One region of the Cupriavidus sp. P-10 genome, then DNA from elsewhere that is predicted to be linked to it. Evidence: riboswitches for the same ligand, from Rfam matches in the RefSeq annotation. Region 1 holds a riboswitch; the other holds the start of a gene.
The links. A riboswitch is a leader RNA that binds a small molecule or an ion and turns the genes downstream of it on or off. The one in region 1 is predicted to bind glycine.
Positions count from the first base shown of each region.

Region 2: it holds a riboswitch for glycine, as region 1 does, so the genes downstream of both, gcvT (glycine cleavage system aminomethyltransferase GcvT) here and CTP10_RS18615 (D-amino acid dehydrogenase) in region 1, are expected to answer to the same signal.

Region 1 covers NZ_AP025171.1:318,068-322,480, forward strand. Annotated here, with positions in the region: gene CTP10_RS18605 (thiolase domain-containing protein) at 1-512, shown strand, start outside; gene CTP10_RS18610 (Zn-ribbon domain-containing OB-fold protein) at 537-935, shown strand; gene CTP10_RS18615 (D-amino acid dehydrogenase) at 1,157-2,422, opposite strand; glycine riboswitch at 2,477-2,605, opposite strand; glycine riboswitch at 2,606-2,707, opposite strand; gene CTP10_RS18620 (TonB-dependent receptor) at 2,961-4,413, shown strand, end outside.
Region 2 covers NZ_AP025170.1:3,559,858-3,564,270, reverse strand. Annotated here, with positions in the region: gene gcvH (glycine cleavage system protein GcvH) at 1-266, opposite strand, end outside; gene gcvT (glycine cleavage system aminomethyltransferase GcvT) at 366-1,493, opposite strand; glycine riboswitch at 1,588-1,712, opposite strand; glycine riboswitch at 1,734-1,820, opposite strand; gene CTP10_RS16490 (glycine zipper 2TM domain-containing protein) at 1,935-2,162, opposite strand; gene CTP10_RS16485 (UvrD-helicase domain-containing protein) at 2,447-4,413, shown strand, end outside.

The sequences.
Region 1 (4,413 bases):
TGGCGCGGCCCGAGATCGCGGCGACGCTCAAGCGTCCGAAGGTGAAGATCGTCGGCGCCGGCGAATACGTCAAGGGCCAGCTGGGCGGCGAGGTCGACCTGAGCTGGTCGGGTGCGAAGTTCTCCGGCGCGGCCGCATTCGCGGAAGCCGGCGTGACCCCGGCCGACATCAAGTACGCCTCGATCTACGACAGCTTCACCATCACCGTGCTGATGCAGCTGGAAGACCTGGGCTTCTGCAAGAAGGGCGAGGGCGGCAAGTTCGTGGCCGACGGCAACCTGATCTCGGGCGTCGGCAAGCTGCCGTTCAATACCGATGGCGGCGGCCTGTGCAACAACCACCCGGCCAACCGCGGCGGCATCACCAAGGTGATCGAGGCGGTGCGCCAGTTGCGCGGCGAAGCGCATCCGGCGGTGCAGGTGAAGAACTGCGACCTGGCGCTGGCGCAAGGCACCGGCGGCTACCTGGGCTCGCGCCACGGCAGCGCCACCCTGATCCTCGAGCGCGAATAATGAACGATCGCCGGAGCAACTGACATGACGACCCCACACACTCCCATGGCCTACAAGGCCCCGGACGAACAGCCCGACAACGTCGAGTTCTGGCAGGCCGCGCGCGAAGGCCGCCTGCTGGTCAAGCACTGCCAGTCGTGCGGCAAGACGCACTGGTATCCGCGCACGCTGTGCCCGTTCTGCATGGGCGATACGGTCTGGAAGACCGCCAGCGGCCGTGGCACCATCTACTCGTACAGCGTCACGCGCAAGGCTGGCCCGCAGCCGTTCTGCATTGCCTATGTGAAGCTCGACGAGGGCGTGACCATGATGACCCATATCGTCGATTGCGATCTCGATGAGGTCCGCATCGGGCAGAAGGTGAAGGTCAAGTTCGCGCCCAGCGTGGACGGCGCGCCAGTGCCGGTGTTTGCGCCGGCCTGAGTAGTTCACGGCGGGCGGTGGCGCTTCACTCCGTGAAGGCTTACGCCCTCTCCCCCACCCCTCTCCCGCAGGCGAGGGGAGCGTATGCGGAGGGTAGTAGCAAGCTCGAACGCCTTCGCCCGCGATGGTTTTCTCCCTCTCCCGGCCCCTCTCCCGCTCGCGGGAGAGGGGCTGGGGGAGAGGGCCGGCGCTGGCAATAGCGACGCGCTTAACACGCGATCTCAAGCCTTGGCAATTGCCAGCGAACCCACGCCCGGCATCTTCGGCTCAAGCAGCGCCTGCGCCACCACCCCGGCCACCATATCCGCCGTCACCGCTGACAACGTCCAGCCAAGGTGCCCGTGCCCGGTGTTGTAGAAGATGCAGCGCGCCCGCCCGCGGCCCACGCGCGGCAGCATGTCGGGCAGCATCGGCCGCAGCCCCGCCCATGGCACCACGCTGCGCGTGCTGACGCCCGGGAAGCACTGCTGCACCCATTCCACCAGCGGCCGGATGCGGTCGGCGCGGATGTCGCGGTTGAAGCCGTTGAACTCAGCGGTGCCGGCCACGCGGAAGCGGTCGTCGCCGAGGCGGCTGGTGACCAGCTTGGTCTCGTCGTCGAGCAGGCTGACGGTTGGCGCCGCGGCGCGGCTGGCGGCGTCGTCCAGGTTGACGGTGATGGAATAGCCCTTGACCGGATAGATGTTGACGCGGTCGCCCAGCCCGGCGGCCAGCGCGCGGCTCACGGTACCGGCGCAGATCACCGCGCCATCGAAGGTCGAGGTGGTGCTTTCCGCGCCTTCCTGAACCGTGACGCGGGCGCTGCGGCCATCGGTGGTGACATTGCGCACGTCCTCGCCGTAGCGGCAGCGCACGCCCATGCGTTCGATGGCGGCGGCCAGGCCGCTGGTGAACTTGTGGATATCGCCGGTCGAATCGCTTTCGGTGAAATAACCGCCGTAGTACGTGCCGGCCAGCGTCGGCTCGATCGCGCGCATTTCCGCCGGCGTCACCGCCCGGCGCTCCAGCCCGCCCTGTGCCAGCAGCGCCGAGACGCGGCCCGCATGCTCGAAACCGGCCTTGTCGCGGTAGATATGCAGGATGCCTTCGCGCTTGTGGTCAAAGTCGATGCCTTCCTGCGCCGCCCACGCGAACAGGTGCTCGCGCGCCGCGATGGCCAGGCGCGCGGTCTCGATGGTGTTGCGTCGGTAGTGCGGGATCGAGGCAATGAACCCGGCGAACCAGCTCAGCTTGTGCCAGTTCGGGCGCGGGTTCACCAGCAGCGGCGCATCGCTGCGCAGCATCCACTTCAGGCCCTTGATGATGGTGGACCAGTGCGTCCAGACCTCGGCGTTGGAGGCGGACAGCTGTCCGCCGTTGGCGAACGAGGTTTCCATCGCGGCGTAGCGGTGCCGCTCGAACAGGGTGACGGAGAATCCGCGCCGGGCGAGCGCGTAGGCCGTGGTGACACCGGTGATGCCACCGCCGATGACGGCGATTGTCTTCATGATCTGGCAGTCCAGAAACGTCGGGATTGGAGCCCGTACGCGACATGCGTAGCGGACGCCCCCTCTGTTCCTGACCTGAGAGATTCACGACAGTCACCGGGGTGCCGGTAGTACCGGTGGCGAGGGCCGCTTGCTCCTTCGGTATGCCGGCTGACGATGGCGGCATTCTTCAGAGTGCTGTGACGCGTGATACCGGTCCTTTTGCCTGAGAGTTTCCGGGGCGGTTGCTCCTTCGGCGCTGTCCGCGGCGGCTGCCGCCGGATCAGTCTCTCCCAGCATCACGTTGGCGCGAACGCCAATCCGGGCAAATCTAGAGACAAAGGCCGCATGTGGGTATGCGGGTAAACGCGTATAGAACTTGATGCCCCCGCATGGGCGGTCGAGTCACTTCCGTTCTGGCGCGGCGCTATGTCGCACTGCGGCAATCCATCCCGCCACCTAGAATGTCAGCACTCGCTACGCGGAGGAAGTGCGCCGTACCACGAGCCGGATACGGCGCACCGGTCGGGCGAGCCAGAAGAACAGAAAAGGTATTTCAGTGACAAGAAATCGGATTGCGCTGGCCGCTTCGGCCGCGCTGATGGGCCCCGGCATCGCCGGCGCGCAGGCGGATGGACCCGTCAGCGCGCCGCAACCGTTGCAGGAAGTCGTGGTCTCGGCCAGGACCGAGCGCGGCGAAACGCCCGCCACGCCGCCCAATACGCCATCGCCCGCCTACGGCATCAGCGCCGCGCGCATGGCGGACTTCAACGTCGTCAACACCGAAGACGCGCTCAAGTACGCGCCCAACCTCGCCGTGCGCAAGCGCTTCATCGGCGATATGAATTCGATCATCTCGGTGCGCAGCACCAGCTCGCGCCAGTCGGCGCGCGGGCTGGTCTATGCCGACGGCCTGCTGCTGTCCAACCTGCTGGGCTCCGATTTCACCTTCCCGCCGCGCTGGTCGCTGGTCAATGCCGCCGAGATCGAGCGCGTAGACGTGCTGTATGGCCCGTATTCGGCGCTGTACCCCGGCAACTCGCTGGGCGCGACCGTGCTGATCAGCACGCGCACGCCGGAGAAGTTCGAAGGCGATGCCAGCGTGCAGCTGTTCACGCAGCGCTTCAACCTGTATGGCACGCACGACAATTTCAACGGCGTGCACGCCAACGCCTACGTAGGCGACCGCGTCGGACCGTTTTCGTGGCTGGTCAGCGTCGATCGGCAGGACAGCAAGAGCCAGCCGCTGAGCTTCTATACCGCGGCGCGTTCGAACGTGCGCGCCAGCTCGGCCGACAAGCCGGTCACCGGCGCCTATTTCGACCAGGACCAGACCGGCGCCGATCGCACCGTGATGGGCGTCAACAGCGAGGGCGTCACGCATACCGTGCAGGACCAGCTCAAGGTCAAGCTCGGCTACGACATCACCAATACGTTGCAGGCGCAGTTTACTGCCGCCTACTGGCAGCAGGACCGCTCCAGCACCACCGCCAGCTACCTGCGCGATGCCAACGGCAACGTGGTGTCGAGCGGCCCGGTCAATATCGGCGGCTTCCGCTACGTGATCCCCGCCAACGCGTTTGCGCCGAGCAACGGCGAAGACGCGCGCTGGCTGTATGGCCTGTCGCTGCGCACGCGCAACGAGACCGGGTGGAACTTCTCCGGCGTGGCGTCATTGTTCGACGTCAGCAAGGACATCAGCCGCACCGCCAGTACTGCGGGCAATGGCCCGGGCACGGTGACCTATGGCGACGGCACCGGCTGGCGCACGCTCGACCTGAAGGCCGACTACCGCCCGCAGCAGCTCAAGGGCGGCCACTGGGTCACCTTCGGCTACCACTACGACAACTACCGGCTCAGCAACACCACCTACAACACCTCGGACTGGCAGGCAGGCACCATCTCCGCCTTCAACAACGCCTTTGCCGGCAAGACCGAGACGCAGGCGCTGTATGCGCAGGACGCGTGGTACTTCGCCGAGGACTGGAAGCTGATCCCGGGCGTGCGCTGGG
Region 2 (4,413 bases), on a different replicon from region 1:
TCCGGCGCGGCCGTGGCGGCCTCGTTCACGGCGATCACTTCGCCGGCCACCGGGGCATAGATGTCGGAAGCGGCCTTCACCGATTCGACCACTGCCAGCGCGTCGCCGGCACCGACCGACTTGCCCACTTCGGGCAGTTCCAGGAAGACGATGTCGCCCAATGCGTCCTGTGCGTGGTCGGTGATGCCGATGGTGAGCGTGCCGTCGGCTTCGACGCGCACCCACTCATGCGATTCGGTGTATTTGAGGTCGGCGGGGAAATTCATGAAGGTTCTCCGGATTCAGATCTGTTTCTTGTTGGGTGATGCCTGCCCGGCAACGCTGCCGGCAGGCGAGGGCGACCGTTGGGTGAGCGGGTGTTTCCCTTAGCTCACGAGTGCCTTGCCATTACGCACAAACGGCAGTTTAACCACAGTCGCGTTGAGTTTGCGGTCGCGGATCTCCACCTGCACCGTGTCGCCGACATTCACGCCTTGCGGCAGGCGTGCGAACGCGATCGATTGCGACAGTGAGGGGCTGAAGGTGCCGCTGGTGATTTCGCCGTCACCGGCGGGGGTGATGACCTTCTGGTGGGCGCGCAGCACGCCGCCTTTATCACGCAGGATGAGGCCAAGGAACTGCTGGCGAGAACCGGCGGCGGCCAGCGCCCCCTTGCCGGTGAAGTCGCGTTCGCTCTGCAGGTCCACAGTCCAGGCCAGGCCGGCGTCCAGCGGCGAGGTGCTGATGTCCATGTCCTGGCCGTACAGGTTCATGCCGGCTTCCAGGCGTAGCGTGTCGCGCGCGCCCAGGCCGGCCGGGCGCACGCCCGCGGCATTCAGCTTTTCCCACAGGCCGGCGACGCTTGCGGCCGGCACCACCAGCTCGAAACCGTCTTCGCCGGTGTAGCCGGTGCGCGCGACCATGACCTCGCCCAGGGCGGGATCCTGGACCACGACAGCGTTGAAGGGCTTGAGCGCATCGGAAGGTTGGGTCGACGGGAACGTGCTCCACACCTTGGCGCGGGCGTCAGGGCCCTGGACTGCGACGATCGCCAGCGGCTGCACGCCCGCGGGCGCGACGTCTTCACGACGCGGGGTGATGGTCACGCCGCTGCCGGTGGCGTCATTGCGCGCGCGGATCCAGTCGATATCGCCGACCGCGGTGCCGGCGTTGACCACCAGGCGGAAACGGTCCTCGGCAAAGAAATAGACGATCAGGTCATCGATGACACCGCCTTTCTCGTCCAGCATGCACGAGTACAGCGCCTTGCCGGGCGTCTGCAGCTTGTCGACGTTGTTGGCCAGCAGGCCGCGCAGGAAGGTGCGGGTATTGGGGCCGTTGAGATCGACCACGCACATATGCGACACGTCGAACATGCCGGCGTCGGTGCGCACGGCGTTGTGCTCTTCGATCTGGGAGCCGTAGTTGACCGGCATGTCCCAGCCGCCGAAGTCGACCATGCGGGCGCCGAGGGCGCGGTGGATGGCGTTGAGGGGCGTGGCCTGGAGCGTCATGGAATCCTCGGGGGCAATGTCGGGTTGCGAAAACAAAAAAGGGTCATCCGCCGCAACGATCGCCATGCCAATAGGCAAGCAATCCGCTGCGGCGGATGACCCCTCTGTCCTCGATACCTGAGAGATTACGAGGCGGATTCGTTGAACCCCATCCTCGCGCGCCCCTTCGGTGGGCACGCTCGCCACGAATGGCGGGTGCCGCTCTCCAGAGTGCGGCATGCATCGTGTGCATGTTGCATGCCGATCCGAACGGTCCGTGGTGCCTGAGAGTTTTCGGGTGATACCCCTTCGGCGGCGCAGTTCTGCGCGCTCTCCCGGTCGGATGCGCGCAATGTACGGGAGGCCCCGGCCTTTGTCAAACCAAGCCGGACGGCCGCCCGGCGGCTGTACCCGTTCCTGCGCCCCGCCGCCAGGGGCGTGAAGCCGGGTCTGGCGAGAGGCTTACTTTTTCTTGTCGTCGGTCACGACATTACCGATCACGCCGCCCACGGCCGCGCCGCCCAGCGTACCCAGTGCGCTGCCCTCGGTCAGGACGGCGCCGCCCACGGCGCCCGCACCCGCGCCGATGGCGGTGTTGCGTTGCTTCGGGGTCATGTCCGCGCAACCGGCGAATGCCGCGACCATCGCGCCGATCAGGGTCACTTTGGTCAATGTCTGCAGGGTTTTCATTGTTGGCTCCGAGTGATGGATATTGCATGTCCGGGACACGCCTGGACATAACAGTTAGAGCCTGGTGCACGTTCATTGGCTCCGGCCTTTACGAAGTGTTACGCCAGTGACACAACGAGGGCCGACGATGCGGCAGGCGCTGACTGACCGGCCAGGCCCAGCGTGTTAGCATCGAGAGCTTTGCCGCCGGGCACGTGTGCTGCCCATGGCGCGCGCCTCGTACGCCCCATTCCTTCGCCCCATTCATTCGCCCCATTCCGCTTCATTTCCCGAGCGCCTTTCACATGAGCCACGGCCTGAATTCCGCCCAATCCGAAGCCGTCCGCTACCTGGACGGCCCCTGCCTGGTGCTGGCCGGGGCGGGCTCCGGCAAGACCCGCGTCATCACGCAGAAGATCGCGCACCTGATCGAGGACAAAGGCTTCGAGCCGCGCCATATCGCCGCCGTCACCTTCACCAACAAGGCCGCCAAGGAGATGCAGGAGCGCATCGGCAAGCTGATGGAAGGCAAGACCACGCGCGAAGGCAAGCGCATCCCGCTCAAGCAGCTGACGGTCTGTACCTTCCACTCGCTGGGCGTGCAGATCCTGCGCATGGAGGCGGAGCACGTCGGCCTGAAGCCGCAGTTCTCGATCATGGATTCGGACGACTGCTTCGGCCTGATCCAGGAGCAGCTCGGCACCACCGACAAGAAGCTGATTCGCGGCGTGCAGAGCACGATATCGCTGTGGAAAAACGGCATGATCGATCCGGAGGCCGCCATCGCGCAGGCCGCCAATGCCGACGAGCACCAGGCCGCGCTGGTCTACCGCAACTACGTCGCCACGCTGCATGCCTACCAGGCGGTCGACTTCGACGACCTGATCCGCCTGCCCGCGGAACTGTTCGCGCGCAATGAAGCGGTACAGCTCAAGTGGCAGAACCGGCTGCGCTACTTCCTGGTCGACGAATACCAGGACACCAACGCCTGCCAGTACCAGTTGCTCAAGCTGCTGGCGGGCGGCTCGCACCTGCGCGCGCCGGCCTTTACCGCGGTGGGCGACGACGACCAGGCCATCTACGGCTGGCGCGGCGCCACGCTGGATAACCTGCGCGGGCTGCAGACAGATTTCCCCAACCTCAAGGTCATCAAGCTGGAGCAGAACTATCGCTCCACGGTGCGCATCCTCGAGGCGGCAAACGCGGTCATCGCCAACAATCCCAAGCTGTTCGACAAGAAGCTGTGGAGCGAGCACGGCATGGGCGACCCCATTGCCATCCACCCGATGAACGACGAGGAGCACGAGGCCGAGTCGGTGGTGTTCCGCCTGTCCGCGCACAAGTTCGAGCGCCGCGCGCAGTTCCGCGACTACGCCATCCTGTACCGCGGCAACCACCAGGCGAGGTTGTTCGAGCAGATCCTGCGCCGCGAGCGCATCCCCTATGTGCTGTCGGGCGGCCAGAGCTTCTTCGACAAGGCCGAGATCAAGGACATCTGCGCCTACCTGCGCCTGATCGCCAACCCCGACGACGATCCCGCCTTCATCCGCGCGATCACCACGCCGCGCCGCGGCGTTGGCAACACCACGCTGGAAGTGCTGGGCACGTTCGCCGGGCAGGCCAAGGTCTCGCTGTTCGAAGCGGCGATGATGGGCGGCATCGAAGGCAAGCTGCAGCCGCGCCAGCTGGAGCCGCTGCGGGTGTTCTGCGAATCGATGGTGCGGCTGGCCGACCGCGCGGCCAAGGACCCGGCCACCGAAGTGCTCGACGACATGATGGCCGGCATCCACTACGAGGCCTACCTGTACGACAGCTTCGACGAACGGCAGGCACAGTCGCGCTGGACCAATACCCTTGAATTCCTGGAGTGGCTCAAGCGCAAGGGCACCAAGCCCGAAGCGGCCGACGGCGAGGAAGCGACGGGCTTCGACAACGCCGATGGCTTCGGCAGCGAAGGCAAGAACCTGCTCGAACTGACACAGACCGTGGCGCTGATGAGCATGCTCGAAGGTCGCGAGGAAGATCCCGATGCGGTGCGGCTGTCGACGCTGCACGCCTCCAAGGGGCTGGAATATCCGCACGTGTTCCTGGTCGGCGTGGAAGAGGGCATCCTGCCCCACTGCCGCGAAGACGACGACATGACCGACGAGAAGATCGAGGAAGAGCGGCGGCTGATGTATGTTGGCATCACGCGCGCGCAGCGCAGCCTGCAGATCACCTGGTGCAAGAAGCGCAAGCGTGCGCGCGATACCTACTCCTGCCAGCCGTCGCG